2 regions of the Kitasatospora saccharophila genome follow, and region 1 is predicted to be linked to the other one. Evidence: riboswitches for the same ligand, from Rfam matches in the RefSeq annotation. Region 1 holds a riboswitch; the other holds the start of a gene.
The links. A riboswitch is a leader RNA that binds a small molecule or an ion and turns the genes downstream of it on or off. The one in region 1 is predicted to bind S-adenosylmethionine.
Positions count from the first base shown of each region.

Region 2: another riboswitch for S-adenosylmethionine. It lies ahead of ABD345_RS24375 (aminotransferase class V-fold PLP-dependent enzyme); the one in region 1 lies ahead of thrC (threonine synthase).

Region 1 covers NZ_BAAANS010000038.1:35,031-42,359, reverse strand. Annotated here, with positions in the region: gene ABD345_RS25595 (MoaD/ThiS family protein) at 409-687, opposite strand; gene thrC (threonine synthase) at 742-2,022, opposite strand; SAM riboswitch class I at 2,040-2,167, opposite strand; gene ABD345_RS25585 (glucosyl-3-phosphoglycerate synthase) at 2,306-3,304, shown strand; gene ABD345_RS25580 (alpha,alpha-trehalose-phosphate synthase (UDP-forming)) at 3,482-4,948, shown strand; gene otsB (trehalose-phosphatase) at 5,141-5,986, opposite strand; gene ABD345_RS25570 (DUF3263 domain-containing protein) at 6,038-6,268, opposite strand; gene ABD345_RS25565 (extracellular solute-binding protein) at 6,294-7,329, opposite strand, start outside.
Region 2 covers NZ_BAAANS010000035.1:51,643-58,971, reverse strand. Annotated here, with positions in the region: gene qcrC (cytochrome bc1 complex diheme cytochrome c subunit) at 1-615, opposite strand, end outside; gene ctaE (aa3-type cytochrome oxidase subunit III) at 707-1,327, opposite strand; gene ABD345_RS24385 (response regulator) at 1,633-2,058, shown strand; gene trpD (anthranilate phosphoribosyltransferase) at 2,202-3,275, shown strand; SAM riboswitch class IV at 3,439-3,556, shown strand; gene ABD345_RS24375 (aminotransferase class V-fold PLP-dependent enzyme) at 3,605-4,978, shown strand; gene ABD345_RS24370 (Lrp/AsnC ligand binding domain-containing protein) at 4,994-5,275, opposite strand; gene ABD345_RS24365 (rhomboid family intramembrane serine protease) at 5,272-6,075, opposite strand; gene ABD345_RS24360 (hypothetical protein) at 6,225-6,491, shown strand; gene ABD345_RS24355 (NYN domain-containing protein) at 6,672-7,329, shown strand, end outside.

The sequences.
Region 1 (7,329 bases):
ATTGCCACTGGACATATCGGACGCGGCACCGCAAAACGCCGGAACAATTCTGACGGCGGCCTGACAGAACGGGCGGCACCGGGCCGCGTCGGGCGAGAAAGGGCGGCGGGCCGGGCCGGCGCCGGTCCCGACGGGCGGGGCGGAGCGGGGTCCTGCACGGGCGGGGCGCGGTGCGGTGCGGGGCGGGGAGGCGCGGGGCGGTGCAGAAAAAGGGGGATTGAACCGGGCCGTGGGGGGTAACGGACCTGACCGGAACTCTACTCCCCGACCCCCGGCGGAATTCCGCCGCCCCGCCCGGCGGGAAAACCGCAGGTAACCGGGGCAATGAGCCCGGCCGAACACGAAGCCGCCGTCCGGTCCGGAAAATTGAATTCCGAACCAAACGGCGGCCGCGGGAATGCGGGGCGGTCAGCAGCCGCCGGCCACCGCCGGAATGATCGACACCGAGGCGCCGTCCTTGATCTCGGTCTCCAGGCCCTCGGCGAAGCGCACGTCGTCGTCGTTCACGTACACGTTGACGAAGCGGCGCAGCTTGCCGGTGTCGTCCAGCAGGCGGGCGGCGATGCCGGCGTGGTTCGCCTCCAGGTCCGCGATGAGGGCGGCCAGGGTGGCGCCCTCGGCGGTCACCTCGGCGGCGCCGCCGGTGTAGGTGCGCAGGATGGTCGGGATGCGGACGTTGGCGCTCATGCGGGCTCCTCGGGCGTGGGGTCGGGGCGTGGGGGGGTGTCCTGCGGCTGGGTGTCAGGCGGTGGCGAGGCCGGCGGCGCGGAAGGACTCCAGCGTCGGGCGGATCACGGCGGCCATGCCGGCGTCGGAGACCGCGTCGAGGGTCTTGAGGCCGTCGCCGGTGTTGATCGCGACGGTCTCCTTGGACGGGTCCAGCTGGCCGGTCTCGACCAGCTTCTTCAGCACGCCCACGGTGACGCCGCCCGCGGTCTCGGCGAAGATCCCCTCGGTGCGGGCGAGCAGCTTGATCGCCTCGACCACCTCGGCGTCGGTGACGTCCTCGACCGCGCCGCCGGTGCGGCGGGCGATGTCCAGCACGTACGGGCCGTCGGCCGGGTTGCCGATCGCCAGCGACTTGGCGATGGTGTCCGGCTTGACCGGCTTGATCACGTCGCGGCCGGCCTTGAAGGCGACGGAGACCGGGGAGCAGCCCTCGGCCTGGGCGCCGAAGATCTTGTACGGCTTGTCCTCGACCAGGCCGAGCTTGATCAGCTCCTGCAGACCCTTGTCGATCTTGGTGAGCTGGGAGCCGGAGGCGATCGGGATGACGATCTGGTCGGGCAGCCGCCAGCCGAGCTGCTCGCAGATCTCAAAGGCCAGGGTCTTGGAGCCCTCGCCGTAGTACGGGCGGAGGTTGACGTTCACGAAGCCCCAGCCCTCGCCGGCCGGGTCGCCGATCAGCTCGGAGCAGAAGCGGTTCACGTCGTCGTAGTTGCCGTCGATGCCGACCAGCTCGCCGCCGTACACCCCGGCCATCACGACCTTGCCCTGCTCCAGGTCGTGCGGGATGAACACGCAGGACTTGAAGCCGGCCCGGGCGGCCGCGGCGCCCACCGCGCCGGCCAGGTTGCCGGTGGAGGAGCAGGAGAGGGTGGTGAACTCGAAGGCGCGGGCGGCCTCGATCGCGCAGGCCACCACCCGGTCCTTGAAGGAGTGGGTCGGGTTGCCCGAGTCGTCCTTGACGTACAGCTGGCCGGTGAAGCCCAGCTCGCGGCCCAGGTTGTCGGCCTTCACCAGCGGGGTCCAGCCCGGGTTCAGGTTCGGCTTGTCGGCCACGTCGGCCGGGACGGGCAGCAGCGGGGCGTAGCGCCAGATCGACGCCGGGCCGGCCTCGATCCGCTTGCGCAGCTCCTCCGCGTCGTAGCCCGCGTAGTCGTAGGCGATCTCCAGCGGGCCGAAACACTCGAGACAGGCGAAGTCCGGACCGAGCGGGGAGCGCGCACCGCACTCGCGACAGGACAGCGCGGTCGCGGGACCGAGGTCAACGGCGGTGGATGCGGCGGTGTCAACAGCCATGGTGGCGAGGCCCTTTCTCCTCATCTTCCCCGGATCGCGGTCGCGTCCGGGACGGAATTGGCACCTGTCCCGCCCGGCCTGCTGGCCGTGCGGGAGGGTTGCCGGGACTTCAACGGGCCGTTCCCTCAGTCCCTCTGGATGAGCTCTGTGAAGTTGTGGTCGTACGCTGCGAGCGACCCCCGCGTGCGAAGGCACGGTCGCAGTACGAAGACTGTATCCGAAGGCCCGGGCGGACCCACCCCCGCGTCCGACACCCGAGACGAACCGAGACAGGGAGCGAGACTTGCCGGAGCAGCCCGAGCCCGGGGTACTGCCGGAGGTGGCCGACTGGCTGCGCCGCCGTTCGTGGACGGCCGCCGACCGGCCGCTCGACCTGCTGCTGGCCGCCAAACGGGCCGCCGGCCCGGCCGGCACGGTCAGCGTGGTGCTGCCCGCCCTGGACGAGGAGTCCACCGTCGGCGAGATCGTCACCGCGATCCGCACCGAGCTGGTCGAACGCGTCCCGCTGGTGGACGAGCTGGTGGTGGTCGACTCCGGCTCGCGGGACGGCACCGCCGCCGCCGCGGCCGCCGCCGGCGCCCGGGTGGTGCACCGGGACGAGATCCTGCCCCGGCTGCCCGCCGAGCCCGGCAAGGGCGAGGTGCTGTGGCGCTCGCTGCTCGCCACCAGCGGCGCGATCGTCTGCTTCGTCGACGCCGACCTGCGCGAGTTCGACCCGGCCTTCGTCTCCGGCATCATCGGCCCGCTGCTCACCGACCCGGCCCTGCAACTGGTCAAGGCCATGTACGACCGCCCCTTCGAGGCCGACGGCGCCGTCGTCCCGGCCGGCGGCGGCCGGGTCACCGAACTGGTCGCCCGCCCGCTGCTCAGCCTGCACTGGCCGCAGCTCGCCGGCTTCGTCCAGCCCCTCGGCGGCGAGTACGCGGCCCGCCGGGCGCTGCTGGAGCGGCTGCCCTTCCCGACCGGCTACGGCGTCGAGCTGGGCCTGCTGGTCGACGCCCTGGAGCTGGCCGGCCTGGACGCGCTGGCCCAGGTCGACGTCGGCGTGCGGCACCACCGGCACCAGGACGGCCAGGCCCTCGGCCGGATGGCCGCCACCATCTACCGCACCGCGCTGGAACGCCTGGACCGCACCCACCGCCTCAAGGCCGACCCGGACCTGGTCCGCCCGCTGCTCACCCAGTACAGCCGCACCGCGGCGGGCTTCACCCCGCGCACCCACCCCGTCCCGGCCACCGAACGGCCCCCGGTGGCCACCCTCCCCGAGTACCGCGACCGCTGAGCCGCCGCCCCGCGCCCGTCCCGGCCCGCGGTTCCGGCCCGCGGTTCCGGCCCCCGGTTCCGGCCCGCGGTTCCGGCCCCCGGACGGCTCCGGGAGCGGCGGCCGGCACCGAGAGTTCACCCACGACGGGCCGCGCCGAGTGGTTTGGTCGGCTGATCGCGCGGCAAGGTTGGCTACATGGCCGATCACGCGTCCGAACGCCCCCAGCAGTCCGGAGCCGCCCCGATCCTGGTGGCCTCCAACCGCGGCCCGGTGTCCTTCCGCACGGAGGACGACGGCTCGCTGACCCTCCGCAGAGGCGGCGGCGGGCTGGTCTCCGGGCTATCCGCGATCGACGACCCGAACGCGGTCTGGGTCTGCGCCGCGCTCTCCGACGCCGACCGCACCGCCGCCCGGCAGGCCCCCGACGGGCGCCTCGACCGGGCCGGGCACGACGTCGGCGGGCAGGCCGTCCGGATGCTGGACATCGACCCGGAGACCTTCGCCCGCGCCTACAACGGCGTCGCCAACTCCACCCTCTGGTTCGTCCACCACCTGCTCTACCAGACGCCCGTGCAGCCCGCCTTCGACGCCGGCTTCCGCACCGAGTGGGCCGCCTACCGGGCGTACAACGCCGCCTTCGCCGAGGCCCTCGCCGCCGAGGCCGCCCCCGGCGCGGCCGTCCTGGTGCAGGACTACCACCTCTCGCTCGCCCCCGCGCTGCTCCGGGAACTCCGTCCGGACCTGCGGATCGGCCACTTCTCGCACACCCCCTGGGCCCCGCCGGACTACTACCGGCTGCTGCCCGACGACGTCGCCGCCGCCGTCCTCGAAGGCATCCTCGGCGCCGACCGGGCCGCCTTCCTCACCCGCCGCTGGGCCCTCGCCTTCGCCGACTGCTGCGAGGCCGTCCTCGGCGCGCAGGTCGACCGGGACGCCCTCACCGTCACGCACGGCGGCCGCACCACCCGGCTCGGCGTGCACGGCCTCGGCGCCGACGCCGAGTTCCTGCGCGAACGCGCGCACCGGCCCGACGTCGACGAACGCCTCGCCGCCCTGCGCGAGGCCGTCGGCGACCGGCGCACCATCGTCCGGGTCGACCGCACCGAACTCAGCAAGAACATCGTCCGCGGCCTGCTCGCCTACCGGCACCTGCTGCGCACCCGCCCCGAGTGGCTCGGCAACGTCGTCCACATCGCCTTCGCCTACCCCTCCCGGACCGACCTCGCCGAGTACCGCGACTACACCGCCGAGGTGCGGCGCCTCGCCGAGGAGATCAACACCGAGTTCGGCACCGACGACTGGCAGCCGCTCATCCTGCACGTCAACGACGACTTCCCGCGCTCCCTCGCCGCGTACCGGCTCGCCGACGTCGCCCTGGTCAACCCGATCCGCGACGGCATGAACCTGGTCGCCAAGGAGGTCCCCGTCGTCTCCGACCGGGGCTGCGCCCTCGTCCTGTCCCGCGAGGCCGGCGCCCACGCCGAACTCGCCGACGACGCGATCAACGTCAACCCCTACGACGTCATCGCCACCGCCGAAGCCCTCGCCGAGGCCCTCGCCATGCCCGCCGCCGAACGCACCGACCGCACCAAGCGCCTCGCCGCCGCGGCCACCGCCCTCCCGCCCCAACAGTGGTTCCTGGACCAGCTCCACGCCCTCTGAACCGCCCCCGACCGAAGCGGGACCAGGGGCGCGGGGAACCGCGCGGCCGACCGGGCACGCGCGGCCGGACCGCGAAGCGGGACAGCCGGCCGCGCCGTCGTGCCGCTCCCGCCGCGCGCGGTTCCCCGCGCCCCTGTCGGTGCCCGTCCTACCGGTGCGGGCCCCGTCGCGCTCCCCGGCGGACGCCCTTCCTCAGCGCAGCAGTTCCGTCAGCCCGTTCAGCAGGTCGACCACCCCCGCCGGCCCCGCCACCACCAGGTCCGCGCGTTCGGCCAGCTCCGCGACCGGGGGTTCGCCGGTGACGGGGCCGCTGCAGACCAGGAGGCCGGGGTGGCCGGCTCCGCGGCGGGCGGCGACCTCCGCGTAGGCGGCGAGGTCGCCGAGGTCGTCGCCGGCGAAGAGCACCGGGCCGGCGTCCCGTTCCGCCAGGAACTCCCGGAGGGCGACGCCCTTGTCGACGCCCGGCGGCCGCAGTTCGAGGACCATCCGGCCGGGCTCCACGACCAGGCCCCGGCGGTGGGCCAACTCGCCGAGCGGTCCGCGCAGTTGCTCCAGCAGCGCGTCCGGGTCGGGGGCCCGCCGGGTGTGGACGGCCAGGGCGCGTTCCTTGTCCTCCACGAAGGTGCCCTCGGGGGCGCCCAGTTCGCGGAGCAGCGAGGGGAGTTCGTCCCGGACGGCGGTCACCCCGGGCGGGGGCGGGGCGGCGGTGACGGCGTTGCTGCTCGCGTCCCAGCGCTCGGCGCCGTAGTGGCCGAGGACGGTGAGGTGTTCGAGGCCGGGGGCGGCGGCGAAGCCGCCGTAGGAGGCGGCGGTGGCGGCGGGCCGCCCGGTGACCACCACGACCGCGCCGATCAGCGGGGCGAGCGCGGAGAGGGCGGGTACGACGCCGGGGTGGGCGCGGGCCCGTTCCGGGTCGGCGACGATCGGGGCGAGCGTGCCGTCGAAGTCGAGCCCCACGACTGCGGACTTCGGGTCGGCGAGCAGGCCCGCCAGTCCGGTCCGCCCCGCCTGGGTCGTGATCTGTTCGGCGATTCCCATGCCCCCGACGCTACCGGTCGGCGGGCGTCGGCGGGCGGCGACCGGCCCGGCTCACTGCCGGGCGTCCCGCCGCGCCTGCCGGACCCGGCGCAGCCGGTTGACCAGGACCGGGTCGTGGGCGAGCGCCTCGGCGCGGTCGAGCAGGGCGTTGAGCAGCTGGTAGTAGCGGGTGGCGGAGATGCCGAGCTCCTGCCGGATCGCCTGTTCCTTGGCGCCGGCGGTCCGCCACCCGCGGGCTTCCAGTTCGAGTACCGCCCGGTCGCGTTCGGTCAGTTCGGCCATGTCTCCAGGTTAAGCACCCGGTCCGTCAGCCCTGGCGGCTCTTGGACGCCTCGGACGCGGCGGTCGCCTGCAGGTCGCTGAGCACCTGGTCGCCGCCGCTCTTCACCGCGCCGCCCATCTGCTTCTTGATCAGGCTGCTGACCTTGTCCCAGGAGGGGGCGCCGTAGGGGTAGAAGTTGGCGTTGGGCAGGTTCTGCAGGAACTGGGTGAGGTCCTGGTGCTGGGGGTTCTCCGACATGTCCTCCAGCGTGTCCTGGGTGACGGGGAGCATGTTGTACTCCTCGTCGAACTCCAGGGTGTTCTGCTTGGAGAGGGTGAAGTTGAGGAACTTCTTGATCTCCGCCCGGTGCCCGTTGGCCTTGAAGGCCATCAGCCAGTCGGCGACGCCGAAGGAGACGTCCTTGACGTCGGCGCTCTTGCGCGGGACGGCGGCGGTGCCGTACTCGATGCCGGCCGCGGCCGCGTCCTTGAGCAGGGCGGGGTGGCCGTTGAGCATGGCGACCTCGCCCTTGGTGAAGGCGGTGAAGGCGGTCTTGCGGTCGACCTCGCCGGGGTCGGGGTAGGTCAGGCCCTTGTCGACCAGGTTGGTGCGCAGCCACTTGAAGGTGTCGCGGTTCTGCTGGCTGTCGATGGTGTAGTTGCCGACGCTGTCGGAGAGCGCGCCGCCGCCGCTCATCGTCCAGATCATCGACTCGGCCTGGGCCTCCTCGGGGCCGAGCGGCAGCGCGTACGGGATGACGTTCGGGACCTTGGTCTTGATCAGTTCGGCGTCCTTGCGCAGTTCCTCCCAGGTGGTGGGCGGGGCGCTGATCCCGGCCTTCTGGAAGATCGCCTTGTTGTAGACGAAGACCCGGCTGGAGGAGATGAACGGGATGCCGTACTGGCTGCCGAGGACCTGGCCGGCCTTGTTGAAGGAGTCCAGCAGGTTGGCCTGCGCCTCCATGGAGAGCACGTCGCCGACGGGGTAGAGGCGGTCGGCGGCGACCTGGTCGGCGAAGCCGCCGGTCTGCACGACGTCGGGGGTGTCGCCCTTGGCGATCAGGTCGGCGACGTGCTTGTCG
Region 2 (7,329 bases), on a different contig from region 1:
GAAGGAGGGCATGTTCTGCGGGCCGGTCTGCATGGCCTCGTAGATGTGCTTCGCGTCCACGCCTTCGAGGGACGGGGCGTACTTGCCGTTGGTCAGCGCACCGCCCTTGCCGGCGAAGTTGTGGCACTGGGCGCAGTTGGTGCGGAACAGCTCGCCACCCTTGGCGACCTGCTCGGCGTTGGTGACGTCGTCGGTGGACGGCTCGTACTGCTCCTTGCCCGGGACGACCGGGCCGGGGCCGAGCGAGGCCACGTAGGCGGCCAGCTGGTCGATCTCGGCCTGCGAGTAGATGTTCTTCTTGCGCGGGACCTGGGCGCCCGGCTGCTGGGCCGGCATGCGGCCGGTGCCGACCTGGAAGTCGACCGCGGCCGAGCCGACGCCGACCAGCGACGGGCCGTCGGAGGTGCCCTGGCCGTTCAGGCCGTGGCAGGAGGAGCAGCCGACGGCGAAGAGCTTCTTGCCCTCGTCGATGGCGAGCGACTGCGCGGAGCTGTCGGCCTGCGCCTTCCCGGCGGGCGCGAAAGCGGCGTACAGCCCCCCGGTGGCCGCCAGGGCGAGAAGTAGGACGACGACCGCCGCCAGTGGGTGGCGCCGTCGTGCGGAGAGCTTTTTCACGGAATAACCCCGGTGTCAGGATCTGGTCGGCAGCAGCCTGCCCCCGACTCCCACGCGTCGAGGTGACGCCGGGTCAGGGGCGGGGCGGCTGTTACTTGATCAGGTAGATGGTCGCGAACAGGCCGATCCACACGACGTCGACGAAGTGCCAGTAGTACGACACCACGATCGCCGCGGTTGCCTGCTCGTGGGTGAACCGCCGCGCCGCGTAGGTCCGTCCGAGGACCAGCAGGAAGGCGATCAGACCACCCGTCACGTGGAGTCCGTGGAAGCCGGTGGTCAGGTAGAACACCGTGCCGTACGGGTCGGAGGACAGCGAGAGGCCGTCCTTCTTGACCAGCTCGGTGTACTCGAAGATCTGGCCGCCGATGAAGATGGCGCCCATCACGAAGGTGATCGTGAACCACGAGCGCAGCTTCTTCACGTCACCGCGCTCGGCGGCGAACACGCCGAGCTGGCAGGTGAGCGAGGAGAGCACCAGGATCGTGGTGTTGACCGAGGAGAACGGCACGTTGAGGGCATGGGCCTTCTCGTGCCAGAACTCGGCACCCTTGACCGAGCGGAGGGTGAAGTACATCGCGAACAGGGCCGCGAAGAACATCAGCTCCGAGCTCAGCCAGACAATGGTTCCGACGCTGACCAGGTTCGGCCTGTTGACCGCTCCGTGCGCGTGTCCGGTTTCTGTTGCTGTTGCTGTCGCCACGACGGACATTATGTCGGTCCCTTATTCCGTCTTCACGTCGGGGGGTCTCCCTCGGAGTGTCCGGTGCGTGAGGTATGCCCGCCTCGCGCACCGCCCGTTTTCTGACGGTTGTTCGGAGCGGGTGAGCGCACTGCGCCGGTGGGGTGAGTCCAGGGCGCGGCGGCTTGAGCGAGATCGCGTCGGGGTCTCCGCAGGACGGGCGCGCGGGAGTAGCATCCGTCCCAGGACGTGGTCCGGGTCACACTGGGCCGTTCGGTCGGGGCCGCCCGGCGTGGGCACACATATAAGAGGACGAGCACCAGGAAGCAGGGGCCATGGCGCAGCACTCCGACGAGACGCTCACCGTTCTCGTCTACAGCGACGACCGCAACACCCGTGAGCAGGTGACCCTCGCCCTCGGCAGGCGGCCCGCCGCGGACGTCCCCGCCCTCGACTACCTGGAGTGCGCCACCGCCCCTGCGGTGCTGCGCGCCCTGGAGAAGGGCGGCGTCGACCTCTGCGTGCTGGACGGCGAGGCCGCCCCCGTCGGCGGGCTCGGCCTGACCCGGCAGTTGAAGGACGAGATCTACGGCTGCCCGCCGGTCCTGGTCGTGATCGGCCGCCCGCAGGACTCCTGGCTCGCCGCCTGGAGCCGGGCCGACGCCGCCATCTCGCACCCCGTCGACCCGGTCGCGCTGGCCGACGCCGCGACCGCCCTGCTGCGGGCCCGGCTCGCCCGGCGGGCGCCCGCCGGGCGCTGACCCGGCGGCGGGTCGTCCCGGCACCGCGTCTCAACTGGAGAGAAGGGGACGGCAACCCCGGGCGGCCGTCCCCGCTCGCTCGATAGGCTGACGTCCATTCCTCTGGGATCCCTCCGGGACGACGACGAGAGCTGGAGTCAGCCATGGTGAACGCGCACTCTGCGAACGGCGGTAGCGACCCCGCGCAGGTGGTCCGCACCTGGCCCGACCTGCTGAGCTCGCTGCTGGGGGGCGACGACCTCACGCAGGCCGACACCGCCTGGGCGATGGACCGGATCATGAGCGGCGAGGCCAGCCCCGTGCAGGTGGCCGGCTTCCTGATCGCCATGCGCGGCAAGGGCGAGACGGTCGAGGAGATCGCCGGCCTGGTCGAGGCGATGTACGCGCACGCCCTCCCGCTGGACATCCCCGGGCCGGCCGTCGACATCGTCGGCACCGGCGGCGACCGGGCCAAGACCGTCAACATCTCCACCATGTCCGCGGTGGTCGCGGCCGCGGCCGGCGCCAAGGTCGTCAAGCACGGCAACCGGGCCTCCTCCTCCGCCTCCGGCTCCTCGGACGTGCTCGGGCGGCTCGGCGTCAACCTGGACCTCTCCGCGGAGCGGGTCGCGGCGACGGCCGAGGAGGTCGGCCTGACCTTCTGCTTCGCCGCCAAGTTCCACCCCTCGATGCGGCACACCGCCCAGGCGCGCGCCGAGTTGGCCGTCCCCACGGTCTTCAACATCCTCGGCCCGCTCACCAACCCGGCGAAGGTCACCTCGCACGCCGTCGGCTGCTTCGACACCCGGCTGGCCGGACTGATCGCCGGCGTGCTGGCCCGGCGCGGCGCGCAGGGCCTGGTCTTCCGCGGCGACGACGGGCTCGACGAGCTGACCGTCACCACCACCTCCCACGTCTGGGTGATCCGCGGCGGCGAGGTGACGGAGACCGCGTTCGACCCGCGGGACGTCGGGATCGACCTGGTCGGCATCGAGGCGCTGCGCGGCGCGGACCCCGAGTACAACGCGGACGTCGCCCGCCGGGTGCTGAACGGCGAGCGCGGGCCGGTGCGGGACGCCGTCCTGCTCAACAGCGCGGCCGCGCTGGTCGCGCTGGAGCTGGGCGAGGCGCCGCTCACCGAGCAGATCGCGGCGGCGATGGTGCGCACCACGGCGGCGATCGACTCCGGCGCGGCGGGGGAGCTGCTGAAGCGCTGGGCGGAGGCCACGCAGGCCTGAGGACATTCAGGGAGATCGACCACCAGGGACTCGCCGTTCCCCGAGCCCCTGGTGGTGCATGCTCGTCTGCCGACAGTCCCCCGGGCCCCTGATTGCGCATCCCGCCGTTCCGCCATGTGGACGGGTGTTGAGACGGGGTGGGTGTCGTGTAATCTCTTCGCCAGGTCATGAGTGACAGCGCGAAGCCCCAGCTGGCTGTCCGGCAACCCTCCGTCCGTGGCGGGGTGCCCTGGGTGAGGACCGGGCTGCGCGGCGACAGGTCCGCGTGGCAAGCGCGGACTTCCGGTGGGTGCACTTCCGGGGTCCTGACCCCGTGGAGGAGTGCACCCATGTCTGTTGCCACCGAGATCTGCGAGCCGCTGGCGGTACTGGGCGCGGACGTCGAGGTTCCGCTGGCCTCCGGCGAGAAGGTCGGGTACGCGGCGCTGGACTACGCGGCGAGCGCCCCGGCGCTGAAGCGGGTGTGGGACGACGTCGCGGCGTACGCGCCGTACTACGGGTCGGTGCACCGCGGGGCCGGCTACCTGTCGCAGCTGTCGACCGACCTGTTCGAGCAGAGCCGGCGGACCGTCGCCGAGTTCCTGGACCTGCGGGACGGGGACCAGGTGGTGTTCACCCGGGCGACCACCGACTCGCTGAACCTGCTCGCGGGGGCGGTCCCGGCCGGGACCGAGGTGTTCGCGTTCGAGACCGAGCACCACGCCTCGCTGCTGCCGTGGCGGCGCGAGGGCCTGGCGGTGCGTTACCTGCGGGCGCCGCGTTCGCACGCCGAGGCGGTGGCGGCGCTGGAGGAGGCGCTGCTGGGCGCGTCCGAGGGTCCGAAGCTGTTCTGCGTGACCGGGGCGTCGAACGTCACCGGCGAACTGTGGCCGGTGAAGGAGCTGACCGAGGTCGCGCACCGGTACGGCGCCCGGGTGGTGCTGGACGCGGCCCAGCTGGCGCCCCACCACCGGGTCTCGGTGCGGGAGTCGGGCGTCGACTGGGTGGCGTTCTCCGGGCACAAGCTGTACGCGCCGTTCGGCGCCGGCGTGCTGGCGGGCCGCTCCGACTGGCTGGACGCGGCGGAGCCGTACCTGGCCGGCGGCGGGGCGAGCCGGACGGTGGCCCGGGAGCTGGACGGCTCGGTGGCGGTCGAGTGGCACACCGGCCCGGCGCGGCACGAGGCCGGTTCGCCGAACGTGATCGGCGCGTACGCGATCGCCTCGGCCTGCCGGGCGCTGGACGAGGCGGGCTTCGAGGAGCTGGAGGCCCGGGAGCGGGCGCTGGTGGCGAAGCTGACCGAGGGCCTGGCGGGGATCCCCGAGGTGCGGGTGCTCAACCTGTTCGGCGAGGGCTCCGACCGGGTCGGCGTGGTCTCGTTCGTGGTGCGCGGCTGGAACAGCTCGCACTTCTCGGCCGCGCTGTCCGCCGAGTACGGCATCGGCGTCCGGGACGGGCTGTTCTGCGCGCACCCGCTGGTGCGCACCCTGCTGGGCGGGGAACCGGGGGCCGCTCCCCACCAAGAGGCGGTGTGCGGGGCGCCGGAGTCCTCGCTGCCCGGCGAGCGCAGCCTGAACGCGATCCGGGTCAGCTTCGGCGCCGGGACCCCGGTCGAGCACCTGGACCGGTTCCTGACCGCCGTGCGCGAGCTGGTCAGCGACGGCGCGAAGTGGAGCTACCGCAACGAGGGCGGCCGCTGCGTCGTCGACACCCAGCAGCACTGAGGCGCCGCCGGGGGCTCAGCCGTCCAGGCCGAGCGAGAACGCGGCCTCCAGGTCGTGCTGGGAGTAGGTGCGGAAGGCGATGTGGGTCTCGGTGTTGGTGACGCCCGGGACCTTGTTGAGGCGGCCGGGGATGACCTCGGCCAGGTCCTCGTGGCCCCGGACCCGGACCATCGCGACCAGGTCGTAGGTGCCGGTGACGGAGTAGACCTCGCTGACGCCCTCGATGGCGGCGATCGCCTCGGCGATCTCGGGGATCCGGTCGACGTCGGTGTTGATGAGGACGATCGCGGTGATCACTGAGCAACTCCTGTTCGAGAAGGTGCGCCCAGGGTATCGCCCGCCGGACGGGCGGCCCAGGCGAACAACCAGCCCGTCACGAAGCCGATCACGTGCACCAGGTACGCCACCCCGTCGCCGCCGGAGGTGACCGACCAGAACTGCAGGACGAACCACAGGCCGAGCACCAGCCAGGCCGGGAGGCGCAGCGGCAGGAACAGCAGCAGCGGCACCAGCGCGGTCACCCGACCCCTCGGGTACAGCCGCAGGTACGCGCCCAGCACCCCCGCGATCGCGCCGGACGCGCCGACCAGCGCCCGCACCGCGTCCGGGGTGCCCGACTCGGCCAGCGCGTAGCCGTAGGTGGCCAGCACGCCGATCGCCAGGTAGCCGGTCAGGAAGCGGATCCGGCCCAGCCGGGCCTCCACCGCCGGGCCGAAGACGAACAGGAACAGCAGGTTGCCGATCAGGTGCAGCCAGCCCGCGTGGACGAACAGCGCGGTCAGCGCCGACAGTTCGGGGATCTTGCCGGGGGTGGCGGGCAGCACGCAGCCGGGCGCCGCCGGGGGGAGCGCCGACAGCTGGGCCGCCGTCAGCGGGTGCCCGCCGAGCAGCTCGGCCGGGACCGCGCCCCAGCGGTGCTCGTAGCGCTGCTCGGCGCAGGCGCGCGCGTCGCCGCTGCCGTACAGCGGGTTGAGGCCGGCCGGACCGGCCAGCATGACCAGTGCGGCCAGCGCGATCAGCAGGTACGTGGCGACCGGGGTGCGGACGGCCCGCTCGGCCGCCGGCGAACCGGCCCGGGCGGGGGCGGAGAGCACCATGCCGGTCAGCATTCCTCGGGGGCGCACCCGCGACACCGGGCGCTGCTCCGGCCGGGTGAGCGTCCGGGCTGTGGACCGGTGATCCGTCCGTCCGGCGGCAGGCAATAGGCTGGAGGCCCGGAACCGGGACCAGCCGAGAGGGACCACTGATGAGCATTGCCGCGCCGACCGCCGAGACCCGCTGGCGCTGCACCCTGTGCGGCAACCTGACCCGCTTCGACGTCACCCGTTCGTCCCGGGTGACCGACTTCCTGCACTTCGACCTCTCCGGCGAGTCCAAGGTCGAGGAGACCCAGGTGCTGTCCGAGACCATCGAGTCGGTGCGCTGCCGCTGGTGCAACGCCGTCGACCAGGTCGAGCTGGTGGCCCGGCCGGGCGCCGAGGAGCCCGCGGAGGGCGACGCCCAGCAGGGCTGACACCGCACCCACCGCCCCGCGTTCCCGTCCGCCCCGGACGGGGGCGCGGGGCGGACTCGTCGGCGGGGTGCTGTCGGTGCGGCACGGTAGACGGGACAATTGGCAGCAGCGGCGGACACCAACGCCCCGCCCGGCACCCGCCGGGAGGGCCCGCCCGGACCAGGATCGGAGCCGAGGACAGTGGCGGAGGCAGCGAACGCGCCCGCGGGCCCGGACGGGACCGCGCCCGCCCCGGCCCCGGAGCCGCACGGCGGCACGGAGACGGCCGGGCGCCCCCTGCCGGAGGGCGTGCGCCGGCGGGTGGTCGGCATCGCCTCGGACGCGCTCGGCGGCATCGCGGCGGGCGAACTGCCCGCCTCGCTGCGCCCGTACGCCAAGTTCACCCCCGCCCGGCGGGCCAAGTACGCGGCGACCGCGCTGGCCGCCGCGCTGGAGTCGGACCCGGCGTTCCGGGTCCGGATAGCCGAGCGGCTGCGGTTGGGCCAGCCCGACCTGGTGCAGGCGCTGGAGGCGGGCACCGTCCCGGCCGCCGCCGACCCGATGGACGTCGCGGCCGCCGCCTACCTGGTGCGCCCGGCCGGCTGGACCAGGCTGGTGGAGGAGGCCGGCGAGCAGGCCGAGCGGGTCGACGCCGAGGGCGCCGTCGCCGAGGCGGCCCGGCTGGCCGAGAAGCTCCAGGAGGAGCTGGCGGAGGCCAGGTCGGCCGCCCGCGGCGAGCTGGAGCGGCACCGGGCCGAGGCCGAGGGGGTGCGCAAGGAGGCGGAGTCGCTGCGCAAGAAGGTCCGCTCGCTGGAGGCGGACACCCGCCGGGCGCAGGCCGAGAGCCGCCGGCTGGCCG